Regions from separate parts of the Streptomyces sp. NPDC002698 genome, predicted to be linked through region 2. Evidence: riboswitches for the same ligand, from Rfam matches in the RefSeq annotation. Region 2 holds a riboswitch; each other region holds the start of a gene.
The links. A riboswitch is a leader RNA that binds a small molecule or an ion and turns the genes downstream of it on or off. The one in region 2 is predicted to bind thiamine pyrophosphate.
Positions count from the first base shown of each region.

Region 1: it holds a riboswitch for thiamine pyrophosphate, as region 2 does, so the genes downstream of both, thiC (phosphomethylpyrimidine synthase ThiC) here and thiO (glycine oxidase ThiO) in region 2, are expected to answer to the same signal.
Region 3: it holds a riboswitch for thiamine pyrophosphate, as region 2 does, so the genes downstream of both, ACFYW9_RS31400 (purine-cytosine permease family protein) here and thiO (glycine oxidase ThiO) in region 2, are expected to answer to the same signal.

Region 1 covers NZ_JBIAQM010000036.1:23,194-27,605, forward strand. Annotated here, with positions in the region: gene ACFYW9_RS33600 (SsgA family sporulation/cell division regulator) at 84-521, shown strand; gene ACFYW9_RS33605 (YibE/F family protein) at 605-2,116, opposite strand; TPP riboswitch at 2,188-2,344, shown strand; gene thiC (phosphomethylpyrimidine synthase ThiC) at 2,337-4,157, shown strand; gene ACFYW9_RS33615 (VOC family protein) at 4,213-4,412, opposite strand, start outside.
Region 2 covers NZ_JBIAQM010000017.1:161,067-165,478, forward strand. Annotated here, with positions in the region: gene ACFYW9_RS24075 (NAD(P)/FAD-dependent oxidoreductase) at 1-887, opposite strand, end outside; gene ACFYW9_RS24080 (hypothetical protein) at 920-1,297, opposite strand; TPP riboswitch at 1,348-1,460, shown strand; gene thiO (glycine oxidase ThiO) at 1,458-2,624, shown strand; gene thiS (sulfur carrier protein ThiS) at 2,621-2,821, shown strand; gene ACFYW9_RS24095 (thiazole synthase) at 2,825-3,619, shown strand; gene pknB (Stk1 family PASTA domain-containing Ser/Thr kinase) at 3,874-4,412, shown strand, end outside.
Region 3 covers NZ_JBIAQM010000031.1:16,501-20,912, reverse strand. Annotated here, with positions in the region: gene ACFYW9_RS31405 (alpha/beta fold hydrolase) at 110-943, opposite strand; TPP riboswitch at 1,293-1,387, shown strand; gene ACFYW9_RS31400 (purine-cytosine permease family protein) at 1,379-2,779, shown strand; gene thiD (bifunctional hydroxymethylpyrimidine kinase/phosphomethylpyrimidine kinase) at 2,846-3,670, shown strand; gene gndA (NADP-dependent phosphogluconate dehydrogenase) at 4,036-4,412, shown strand, end outside.

The DNA.
Region 1 (4,412 bases), on a different contig from region 2:
GCGGCATGCACGTTGAGCAATATTTCCAGCAGTGTCAGGTGGGACGAATCCTGGCCAGTCGATGGCAAACGACGGGGTAGGCGATGCGTGAGTCGGTGCAGGCAGAGGTCATGATGAGCTTCCTCGTGTCCGAGGAGCTGTCCTTCCGCATTCCTGTCGAGCTGCGATACGAGACCTGTGATCCGTACGCCGTGCGGTTGACCTTCCACTTGCCCGGCGACGCGCCCGTGACCTGGGCGTTCGGGCGGGAACTGCTCGTCGACGGGGTGGGCAGGCCCTGTGGTGACGGCGATGTGCACATCGCTCCGTCCGACCCGGAGGCGTTCGGCGAGGTGCTGATCCGGCTTCAGGTCGGCGGCGATCACGCGCTGTTCCGGTCCGGGGCCGCGCCGCTCGTCGCGTTTCTCGACCGGACGGACAGGCTCGTGCCCCTCGGGCAGGAACGCTCCCTCGAGGGTTTCGACACGTCCCTCGACGCGGTGCTCGACCGCATCCTCACGGAGGAGCAGAGCGCGGGCTGAGCGTCGGCGGCCCGCGGAGCGGCGTAACGCTTCCTCACAAGGGGCGCCGGTGCAGGATGGTTTCCGCGCTGCCGCGGGACGGCTCAGTGCTTGCGGCGGCGTCCCTTCCCGTTCCGTGCCGGCGTCCTGTCGGCCGCGGGCTGCGCGGGGACGGGCGTGCCGCCCTCGCGGTCCGCGGCGACCACCAGCGCGGCCAGCGCGGTCGTCACGGGCACCGCGGCGACCAGACCGATCGATCCGACCAGCGTGCGCACGATCTCCTCGGCGACCAGTTCGCTGTTGGCGACGGTGCCCACGCTGCTCTGGGCGATCGAGAAGAGCAGCAGCAGCGGCAGCGCGGCGCCCGCGTAGGCCAGGACGAGCGTGTTGACGACCGACGCGATGTGGTCGCGGCCGATACGGATGCCCGCGCGGTACAGGCCGCGCCAGCCCATCGTCGGGTTCGCCTCGTGCAGTTCCCACACCGCGGACGTCTGCGTCACCGTCACATCGTCCAGGACACCGAGCGAACCGATGATGACGCCGGCCAGCAGCAGGCCGCTCATGTCGATGGACGGGTACAGACCGTGGATCAGGCCGGTGCTGTCGTCGGTGTTGCCGGTCAGTACGGCCCAGTCGATGAAGACCGAGCCGAGGAGTCCGATCAGCACCAGGGAGAGCAGGGTGCCGACCACCGCCACGGACGTCCGGGCCGACAGACCGTGACACATGTAGAGCGCGATCAGCATGATCGCACTGGACCCGACGACGGCCACGAGCAGCGGGTTCGAGCCCTGCAGGATCGCGGGCAGGATGAAGAAGTTCAGGATCACGAAACTGATGGCCAGGGCGACCAGGGCCATGATGCCGCGCATCCGGCCGATCACCACGACGACCACCGCGAAGATCACTGCGAGCAGCGTCAGGGGCAGCTTCCGGTTCGCGTCCGTGACCGAGTACTGGAGGTCCTTGGGGGCGGAGGGTTCGTACGCGACGACGACCTTCTCGCCCTGGTGCAACTGCCGTGACTGATCGGGCTGAACGATCTCGGTGAACGTGCGGCCCTTGTCCTCGCCGGTGTCGATGCGGACGGTCGCCTTCTTGCACTCACCCCCCTTCCCGGACTGAGCGGAGGAACCCCCGGCGGCGGAGGTGCCGCCCGTCGCGGTTCCCGAGGAGGCGTTCACGGACTTGCAGTCCACCTGGCCGATCTTCGTGACCGTCGCCTGCTGGGTCTGCCGGTCGAACCCGACACCGGTGCGCTCGTGGGACGGCGCGCCGCCGGGCCACAGCACCACGAGACCCACCACGACCGCGGCGGCGAAGGGGATCAGTACCGCGGCGATGACCTTGCGCAGCTGCTTGGAGACCGGAGCGGCGGGACCGTGGCTGTGCGAATGCCCGTGACCGGCGCCCGCAGGCTCGTTGTGCCCGCGGCGGGGACCCGGCCCGTGACCGTCGCCCGAACCGTGATGATCACCGCCCGGTCCGTGGCCGTGGCCGTGCTCCTGCTCGTGGCCGTGACCGATAGCGGAGCCATGCCCACGGCCGTCGTCGGAGCCGGAACGGCGCGGTGGCTCGGGCGGGGGGAAGGGGTGCTGTCGGGTCGTCGTCACCGCCCGATCATCGCAAGAACGTCAAGGGCCCTCTGTTCACCGCGCCAAACATGACGCTAGCGTGGGGGCACCTTTGCACACGCGGGAGCTCGGAGCACCGGGCTGAGAGGGCGCTGACCTCCGTCTTCGCGATGTTTCACATGAAACATCGGCGATCGGAAGCCGCTGCGTCGACCGCTGAACCTGTTACCGGGTAATGCCGGCGTAGGGAGTAGGTCTCATGACCGACAAGGATGTACGCACGCCTGCCTCCAGTCGGACGGACGGGGTTTCCCCGCCGTCCCCGAACGGCCAGGACGGGCGGTCCATCGGGTGGCACAAGGCATACGTCGGGGGTACTCGCCCCGATCTGCGGGTGCCGGTTCGCCAGGTGCACCTCACCAACGGACAGTCCGTGACGCTGTACGACACCTCCGGCCCGTACACCGATCCGGCCGTCGACACCGATGTGCGCAGGGGGCTGACGCCGCTGCGTGAGAGCTGGATCATCGCCCGCGGGGACACCGAGGAGTACGCGGGCCGTCCCGTCCGTCCCGAGGACGACGGGATCAAGCACACGTCCCCGCGCGGAGGGCTGCGCAATCTCGACGCGGTCTTCCCCGGCCGGCCGCGTCAGCCGCGCCGGGGGCGGTCCGGGCAGGCGGTGACCCAGCTCGCTTACGCGCGGCGGGGTGAGATCACGCCCGAGATGGAGTTCGTGGCGGTCCGTGAGAACGTCGCCCCCGAGGTCGTACGGGAGGAGATCGCCGCGGGCCGAGCGGTGCTGCCCGTGAACGTCAACCATCCGGAGATCGAGCCGATGATCATCGGTAAGCGGTTCCTGGTGAAGGTCAACGCCAACATCGGTAATTCCGCGGTGACTTCCTCCATCGAGGAGGAGGTCGACAAGATGACCTGGGCGACCCGATGGGGCGCCGACACGGTCATGGACCTGTCCACCGGCCGCAACATCCACACCACGCGTGAATGGGTGCTGCGCAACTCTCCCGTCCCCATCGGCACCGTGCCGCTCTATCAGGCGCTGGAGAAGGTCGACGGCCGTGCCGAGGAACTGACCTGGGAGATCTACAAGGACACCGTCGTCGAGCAGGCCGAGCAGGGCGTGGACTACATGACGGTTCACGCGGGCGTGCGCCTCGCGTACGTGCCGCTCACCGCGAACCGCAAGACCGGCATCGTCTCGCGCGGCGGCTCGATCATGGCCGCCTGGTGCCTCGCGCACCACAAGGAGTCGTTCCTGTACGAGAACTTCGAGGAACTCTGCGAGATCCTCGCCGCGTACGACGTCACCTACTCGCTCGGCGACGGGCTGCGGCCGGGTTCCATCGCGGACGCCAACGACGCGGCGCAATTCGCCGAGTTGAGGACGCTCGGGGAACTCAACAGGGTCGCGAAGCGTTTTCAGGTACAGACGATGATCGAAGGCCCGGGACATGTCCCGATGCACAAGATCAAGGAGAACATCGACCTTCAGCAGGAGATCTGTGATGAAGCTCCGTTCTATACCCTCGGGCCGCTGACGACGGACGTCGCGCCGGCGTACGACCACATCACTTCCGGCATCGGTGCCGCGATGATCGCCTGGTGGGGCACGGCCATGCTCTGCTACGTCACGCCCAAGGAGCACTTGGGCCTGCCCGATCGTGACGACGTCAAGACCGGCGTCATCACCTACAAGATCGCCGCCCACGCAGCCGACCTCGCCAAGGGGCACCCAGGTGCGCAGGAATGGGATGACGCGCTCTCCGACGCCCGCTTCGAGTTCCGGTGGGAGGACCAGTTCAACCTGGCTCTCGACCCGGACACGGCGCGGGAGTTCCACGACCAGACGCTGCCGGCCGAGCCCGCCAAGACGGCCCACTTCTGCTCCATGTGCGGGCCGAAGTTCTGCTCGATGAAGATCAGCCAGAACATCAACGAGCGGTTCGGCGGTGACGTGGCCGACGGCGCCTCCGCCGAGGAGATCTCCGAGGGCATGCTTCAGAAGTCCAGGGAGTTCGCCGAGGCGGGCAACCGCGTGTACCTGCCGCTGGCCGACTGAGCCGGATCACGGGCGCGGTCCGGGGCGGACACCCGGACCGCCGCCCTCGGCACGGTCACGGTGTGCCGTCCTGCGGGTACCAGCGCAGTTCGACGGTGTTGCCGTCCGGGTCCTGGACGTAGACCGAGGTGGCGTTGCCGCGCGCGCCGAAGCGTTTCACGGGCCCTTCGAGCACGGTGAAGGATCCCGACGCGATGACCTGGTCCCAGTCCAGAGGTTCCACGGTGAGGCAGATGTGGTCGACGTTGGACCCGC
Region 2 (4,412 bases):
AGGAGGCGTTCCTCGTAGCGTCCGGACGGGAAGGAGGCGCAGTCGCCGACCGCGTAGACGTCCGGCAGGGAGCTGCGCAGGTGGTCGTCGGCGACGATCTCGCGGTGGGCGCCGAGTTCGATGCCCGAGCCGGCGATCCAGGCCGTGGCGGGCCGCGCGCCGATCCCGACCACGACGGCGTCCGCGGGCACCCGGGAGCCGTCGTCCAGGACGACCGCCCCGGGCTCGACGCGCTCCACGCGCGCGCCGGTGCGCAGCGAGGTCCCGCTGTCCGCGTACCAGGCGGTCATCGGGGCGGCCACCTCGGCGGGCAGCGCCTCGGCGAGCGGCCGGTCGGCGGCCTCGACGACCGTGACCGCGCAGCCCGCCTCGCGCGCCGCGGTGGCGAACTCGGCGCCGATCCAGCCCGCTCCGACCACCACGATGTCGTGCTGCCGGGTGAGAACGGGACGCAGCCGGTCGGCGTCGTCCAGGGTGCGCAGCAGATGCACGCCCGGCACGCCTTCGGCGCCGGGGAGCCGGATCGGTTCGGCGCCGGTGGCGACGACCAGGACGTCGTACGGGACGGGCCCCGCGTCCGTGTCCAGTTCGTGGTCGCCGGGGCGCACACCGAGCGCCTCGCTGCCCAGTCTGAGGTCGATGTCCAGGGCCTCGAAGTCGATGTCGAAGGCGGAGCCCTCGGCCTTGCCGAGCAGGACGGCCTTGGACAGCGGCGGCCGGTCGTAGGGCTGATGCGGCTCCGCGCCGATCAGCGTGACGGTGCCCGTGAAGCCCTGTTCGCGCAGGGCGACCGCGGTCTGCACCCCGGCCATGCCCGCGCCCGCCACGACGACCCGTCGGACCGCGGGCCTCTGCGACGGGGACTGTGCCTGCGTCTGATCGCTCACCTGATCACCATAGACACGTGACGATCCGTCAGTCAGCGGACGTGCTCGGTGACCTGTTCCACACGGCCGGTCGCGCGCGGTTCCTCCACCACGCTCGTCCCGGCGCCCGGCTGCGACTCCCACGTCCAGCTCTCCTCCAGCCGCAGGCGCCCGTCGGGCAGTTCCACGACGAGCGACACGCAGTGGCCGGACGCGGTGGTCCCGTCGCGCCTGAGCTGTACGTACCGGAAGTCGAGGCGGTCGCCCTCGCGGGTGCCGACGAGATGTCCGCGGACGACGTCGCCGCCCGCGTAGTCGGCCCAGACCACGCCGTCCCGCTCGTGGTACGTGAACCGGGTGCCGGTGCCCACCTGGCCCGGGGCCTGGTCGGCGACGGGGGCGAGCACGAGGCCGTCGAGCGGTCGCGCCATGGCGGAGGCTCCCTTACTGAGACGGAGGGGGCGGGCTAGGGTGGCCAACGTAAAGCACTCGCGGGAGCCCGGACGCACCGGGCTGAGAGGGAGGCTGGGCGGCCTCCGACCGTACGAACCTGATCCGGGTCATGCCGGCGAAGGGAGGGGCTGGACGCCCATGCCGTCTGCACGTTCGTCGGACGTCCTCGTCGTCGGGGGCGGAATCATCGGTCTGGTGACGGCCTGGCGGGCCGCGCAGCGCGGGTTCACGACCGCGCTCGTGGACCCCGAGCCGGGCGGCGGGGCCGCGCAGGTCGCGGCCGGGATGCTGGCCGCCGTCACCGAGCTGCACTTCGGCGAGGAGACCCTGCTGGGCCTCAACCTCGCCTCGGCGCGCCGCTATCCGGACTTCGCCGCCGAGCTCACCGAGGCCACCGGACAGGACCTCGGCTACCGCCGCAGCGGCACGCTGGCCGTCGCGCTGGACGCCGACGACCGCGCCCATCTGCGGGAACTGCACGCGCTGCAGGTCCGGTCGGGGCTGGAGTCGGAGTGGCTGAGCGGCCGTGAGTGCCGCCGCCTGGAGCCGATGCTCGCGCCCGGCGTGCGCGGGGGCCTGCGGGTCGACGGCGACCACCAGATCGACCCGCGGCGCCTCGCGGCGGCCCTGGTCACGGCCTGCGAGCGGGCCGGGGTGGTCATGCACCGGACCTGGGCGGAGCGTCTGAGCGTCGTACGGGAACGGGCCACCGGGGTCGTCACCGCGGACGGCACCGGGCTCGGCGCGGGTCAGGTGGTGCTCGCCGGGGGCAGTCTCAGCGGCCGCCTGGCGGGCGTCCCCGACGACGTCGTGCCGCCGGTGCGCCCCGTCAAGGGGCAGGTGCTGCGGCTGACCGTGCCGGGGCGGTACGCGCCCTTCCTCCATCGCACCGTGCGGGCCGTGGTGCGCGGCAGCCACGTCTACCTGGTGCCGCGCGAGAACGGCGAGCTCGTGGTGGGCGCGACCAGCGAGGAGCTGGGCTGGGACACCACCGTGACGGCGGGCGGCGTGTACGAGCTGCTGCGCGACGCCCACGAGCTGGTCCCCGGGATCACCGAGCTGCCGCTCACCGAGACCCGCGCGGGGCTGCGCCCCTGCTCGCCCGACAACGCGCCGCTGCTCGGCCCGAGCGCGCTGGACGGGCTGCTGCTGGCCACCGGGCACCACCGCAACGGCGTGCTCCTGACGCCCGTGACCGGAGACGTGCTGGCCCACGTCCTGACCACCGGCGAACTCCCCGCCGAAGCCCGCCCCTTCACCCCCCTGCGCTTCGGCGCCACGGCCCGCACGGAGCTGCACGTATGAACATCGTCGTCAACGGGGAGCGGCGGCTGATCGCCGCGGGAACCGCTCTCGACGCGCTCGTCGCGACCCTCACCCCGTCGTCGTCCGGGGTGGCCGCCGCCCTGAACGAGACCGTCGTCCCGCGTGCGCAGTGGCCCTCCACCCCGCTCGCCGAGGGCGACCGCGTCGAGGTCCTCACCGCCGTCCAAGGAGGCTGACCCATGGCAGACGACCCCTTCGTCCTCGGCGGTACGACCTACGCCTCCCGGCTGATCATGGGGACGGGCGGCGCGCCCAGCCTCGACGTGCTGGAGCGCTCCCTGGTGGCGTCCGGCACGGAGCTGACGACGGTCGCGATGCGGCGCGTGGACGCGTCGGTGCACGGCTCGGTCCTGTCGGTGCTCGGCCGGCTGAACATCCGTGTCCTGCCGAACACGGCCGGCTGCTACACCGCGGGCGAGGCCGTGCTGACGGCTCGTCTGGCGCGCGAGGCGCTGGGCACCGATCTGGTCAAGCTGGAGGTCATCGCCGACGAGCGGACCCTGCTGCCCGATCCGATCGAGCTGCTCGACGCGGCGGAGACGCTGGTCGACGACGGCTTCACCGTGCTGCCCTACACGAACGACGACCCGGTGCTGGCGCGGAAGCTGGAGGACGTCGGCTGTGCGGCGATCATGCCGCTCGGCTCGCCCATCGGGTCCGGGCTCGGGATCCGCAACCCGCACAACTTCGAGCTGATCGTCGAGCACGCGCGCGTGCCGGTGATCCTGGACGCGGGAGCGGGCACGGCGTCGGACGCCGCGCTCGCGATGGAGCTGGGGTGCGCGGGGGTGATGCTGGCCTCGGCGGTGACGCGGGCGCAGGAGCCCGTCCTGATGGCGGAGGCCATGCGGCACGCGGTGGAGGCGGGGCGTCTGGCGCGGCGGGCCGGACGCATCCCCCGGAGGCACTTCGCCACGGCGTCCTCTCCCGTGGAGGGCATGGCGGCACTGGACCCCGAGCGCCCGGCGTTCTGACCGAGGGCCGCCGGCCGTCGGTCTCCGCGCCGGTCTCCGCGCGGCTTCCGCATCGGCTTCCCTGTCGGTTTCCGGCCGGGCGGGCGTGCGGGTTGTCGCGTTGTGGCCTTGCGGTGACAGACGGGCCATGATCGGACATCTGCTCGACGAACAGACATTCGTACGTGCGATGCGCGTCACAGGTCGGCTGCAGTCGGGCCCCTGTATCGGCCGAACGTGACCTCGTGACAGTGGCGGCTCGTAGACTCACCTGCGTGGATACGACCCTTCAGGACCCGCTTGTCGGACACGTGCTCGACGGCCGCTATCGCGTCGACGCACGGATCGCGGTCGGCGGGATGGCCACGGTCTACAGGGCCTTGGACACCCGTCTGGACCGCGTGCTCGCGCTCAAGGTGATGCACCCGACGCTGGCCGCGGACGTCTCGTTCGTCGAGCGCTTCATCCGCGAGGCCAAGTCGGTGGCACGGCTGGCGCACCCCAATGTGGTGCAGGTCTTCGACCAGGGGGCGGACGGGTCGTACGTCTATCTGGCCATGGAGTACATCGCCGGGTGCACCCTGCGCGACGTGCTGCGCGAGCGCGGCGCCCTCCAGCCCCGGGCCGCGCTCGACATCCTGGAGCCGGTGCTCGCCGCGCTCGGCGCGGCCCACCGCGCCGGGTTCGTGCACCGCGACATGAAGCCGGAGAACGTCCTGATCGGGGACGACGGCCGGGTCAAGGTCGCGGACTTCGGTCTCGTCCGCGCCGTGGACACGGTGACCAGCACGACGGGCACCGTCCTCGGCACCGT
Region 3 (4,412 bases), on a different contig from region 2:
GAGCATGAGCATGCCATGCAGCGACACAGGGGCGGGCGGCGGCGGTACGGATCGCGTCAGTTGGGCGTGGCCCCGGGCCGATGGCTTTCCGCACACCCGCCGGGTGAGGTCAGCGGCCGCCGGCTCGCGTGCCGGGGTGCTCGATCCGCGTGACGAACGCGGCGATGTCGGCGACCACGCGTTCGGGCTGTTCCCACTGGAGGCAGTGGCCGGTCTCCGGGTAGGCGAGGAATTCCGCGCCGTGCACCGCGTCCAGGATGGTCTGCTGGTCCTCTCGGGGCAGGAACTCGTCCTGTTCACCCCAGATGACGAGTGTGGGCACCAGGATGCCGGCGAGGGTCGCGCGGAGATCGGCGTCGAGGAGACCGCGGGCCGTGTCCTTCCAGACGTAGGCGGGGAGCTTGAGGTTCTCCTCCACCATGGTCTCGACGAACCCCCGGGCGATCGGGCGGGTCATCGTGTCGGCCAGGAAGTCCTCGACGAACGCGCGGGGCACGGGATCGGCCAGATCCTCCATGGCGCGGGCCATGGAGGCCACCGCCGGTTTGTCAGCGAGGGTGCCGGGGACACCGAGCAGGACCAGGCCCGCGATCCGGTCGGGATGGCTGCCGGCGACGATCCGGGCCGGTACGCCGCCGCTGGACGCCCCGACCAGGACGGCCCGGGGGATGTCGACCACGTTGAGGAAGTCCACCAGGTCGGCGGCGAAATCGTCCGGGGTGTAGCCCTCCGGGGGCCGACCGGCATCGCCGTGCCCGCGCTGCGTGGGCGCGTATCCGTGCAGGGACGCGGGAAGGCGCCTCAGGAGGGGTTCGAAGGACCACCAGGAGTCGGCCAGACCGTGCACGAAGACGACCGGCGTGCCACTGGGGTAGCCCGCTTCGGCGTACGGGAGAGCGAGACCTTCCCGCACCTGCGCGGACTTCAGGGAGATCACGGTCACGGCACCCTGCCTCCTTCCGCCCGGCCACCGGGTCCGGGAACCCGGGAGCGGAGAGCGAGCGGCGATCACCTCCGACAGTACCGAGGCGCGGCACGCGCCGCGCTGCGAACGGGCCCGCTCGCGCCGTTCGAATGAACCGGAGCGCGCGCGGGCGGACACCGGTCCGGGCGAGTGAGCCCACGCAGCGACGCTTCCGAAGGGGACCTGGGGTCACGGGCCCCGGAGGACTCCCGGACGGTCCGGCCGGGTCCGGCGGTGGCGCCGCCCGCCCGTACACGGGAGCTGAGCACGGGTTCTGCCCGGGGGACCCACTCCCGCTCGGTCCTCGGGAGCGGTTAGTGTGTCCGTCGTACCGGACACGGGGTGCCCCGTCCGAGGGCTGAGATCACACCCGTCGAACCTGAACCAGTTCATACTGGCGGAGGGATGTCTTCCATGCCATTGGCGCATGTTCCCGGCGGGCTGCCCGCCGACAGCCGGCCCGCCGTCTTCGACGGACGGATGCCCGCCGCACCCGGCGACCTGCGGGTGGAGGGGCGCGGCATCGAGCCGGTCCCCGAGAGCAACCGGTACGGCGGTGCCGGGCGCCTGTTCACCGTGTGGTTCGCCCCGAACCTGACGATGACGGGTGTGTTCACCGGCACGATCGGGATCGCGCTCGGCCTGGACTTCACCACCGCACTGGCCGCCGTCGTCCTCGGGACCGTGCTCGGCGCCCTGCCCACCGCCTACCTCAGCACCTGGGGCGGACTCACCGGCACCGGCCAACTCCCGCTCGCACGGCTCGCGTTCGGCCGGGCGGTGGTACTGCCCGGGATGCTCCAGTGGCTGTCCTCCATCGCCTGGGACGCGTTGATCGGCCTGTTCGGCGGGGACGCGCTGGCGCGGCTGTGCGGCTGGCCGTTCTGGCTCGGCGTCCTGGTCATGATGGCCGCTCAGGGGGCCCTCGGCGTCCTCGGCTACGAGGCCGTCCACCGCCTGCAGATCGTCATGACGTTCGTGCTCGCCGTGGCCTTCGCGGTGATCGCCTGGCGGATGCTCGACGGGGTCCACCCCGCGACGACCGGATCCGCGACGGGCGCCGACCGCGCCGGCGCGTTCGTCCTCACCAGCACCATCGCGCTGAGCCTCTCGCTGTCCTGGGCACCGTACGCCGGTGACTTCAGCCGCTATCTGCCGCGTTCGACGTCCCGCCCTCGGATGTTCTGGTGCACCCTGCTCGGGCTCGTCGCGTCCTTCGTCGCCGTGCAGGTCCTCGGGCTGTGGGGCGCGTCGGTGCTGACCGACCAGACGGCGGCGGGCGTGGACACGCTGCTGGGCGGCGGTGCCGCGGGAGCGTTCGGGCTGCTGGCCGTGGCGCTCGCGGCGGTGTGCAGCAACGCGATGAACGACTACAGCGGTTCGCTGGCCCTGCAGACCCTGGGTGTGCGGATGCCGCGCCCGTTGGCGGCCGCCCTGGCCGCCGCGCTCGGCTTCCCGCTGGTGCTGTGGATGCACGCCGCCGACACCACGGCCCGCTTCCAGAACGTGCTGTTGTTCGTGGGCTGTTGGATCCCCGGGTTCGTCGCGATCGTCGTCGTCGACTGGATCGCCCGGGGGCGGGAGCGTGGGGACGCCCCGGTCGACGTCGCCGCCGAGATGTCCCGTCCGCGCCCTGGATGGCCGTCGCTGGTGGCCTTCGTCGCCGCTTTCGGCGCGGCCGTGCCGTTCATGGACACGAGCCTGTACGTCGGTCCGGTGGCCGACGCGCTGCACGGCGCCGATCTCTCGTACTACGTGGCGTTCCTGGTCGCCCTCGCCCTCTACGCCCCGCTGCGGCTGCGCCGCCGCGTCTGAGGGCTGCCCGTCGCTCCGCCGGTCCAGGGCTTCGGGCCCGCGGCCGTACCCCGAGAGGAACACCCCATGACCACCCCGCCCCGCGTCCTGACGATCGCCGGCTCCGATTCCGGCGGAGGCGCGGGAATCCAGGCCGACTTGAAGACCATGCTCGCGCTGGGCGCCCACGGGATGAGCGTGCTCACCGCTGTGACCGCGCAGAACTCCGTGGGTGTGCAGGGGGCTTGGGAACTGCCCGAGGAGGCGGTACGCGCCCAGTACCGCAGTGTGGTCGACGACATCGGGGTCCAGGCCGTGAAGACGGGGATGCTCTCCTCGCCCGGCCTCGTCACCACGGTCGCCGAGTTGCTGTCCGACGTGGGCGTCCCGGTCGTCGTGGACCCGGTGAGCGTCTCCAAGCACGGGGACCGGCTGCTGGCCGACGACGCGCTGGACGCCGTACGGACCCGGTTGCTGCCGCGGGCGACCGTGGCCACCCCGAATCTCGACGAGGTCGCCCAGCTCACCGGGTTGAAGGTGGACGACGAGTCGGGCATGCGCCGGGCCGCCGGGCTGCTGCTCGCGTTCGGTCCCCGTTGGGTGCTCGTGAAGGGGGGACATCTGCCGGGCCAGGCCGTCGACCTGCTCACCGACGGAACCTCCGAGCACTGGCTGCGCGCGCCCCGCCACGACAACCGGCACACGCACGGCACGGGGTGCACGCTCGCCTCGGCCGTCGCGGTGGGCCTGGCCGAGGGCCTCGAAGTGCCGGAGGCGGTACGGCGGGCCAAGGCGTACGTGACGGCCGCGATCGAGGCCGGTTTCGCGCTCGGTGCCGGTATCGGACCGGTGGACCACGGGTGGCGGCTGCGCCGCGACGACCGCCCCCGCCCGACGCCCGGGCACGACTGACCCCGCCCGGCGTCCGCCCGCCGTTCCGGCACCACGGGATCCCGCCCGGGCCGCCGCCCGCGATCCCGGCACGGCTGCCCGGTTCCCCGGCCGCCGGCCCTCGTTCGGGCACGACCCGCCCCTCCGTCGGCCACCGCCCGCCCGGGGCCCTGACCCCGGCCGGCCAACGGCTCCGCACCTCGGCGCGAGGTTCCCGGACGTCCGGGTCCGTCCGGCGCCCGGAGGCCCGTTCCACGGTCCGGCACACCTCCTGCCTCGGACGGTGAACACCTCGGCCCCTCCCGGCGTACTGATCGGCACAGCGACAGTCGTCTGCTCGCCCGTCAGGTACGCGGACAGGCAGATCCGGATCCAAGGAGCACACCATGAAGGCGACCGCGCAGATCGGCGTCACAGGGCTCGCGGTGATGGGCCGCAACCTGGCCCGCAACTTCGCCCGGAACGGCTACACCGTCGCCGTCCACAACCGCACCCCCGCGCGCACCAAGGCACTGGTCGAGGAGTTCGGGCACGAGGGCTCCTTCGTCGCGGCCGAGTCGGCCGAGGACTTCGTGGCGGCGCTGGAACGCCCCCGGCGCCTCATGATCATGGTGCAGGCGGGTGCCGCCACCGACGCCGTCATCGAGGAGTTCGCCCCGCTGCTCGAAGACGGCGACATGATCATCGACGGGGGCAACGCCCACTTCAGCGACACCCGTCGTCGTGAGCAGTCGCTGCGCGAACGCGGCATCCACTTCGTCGG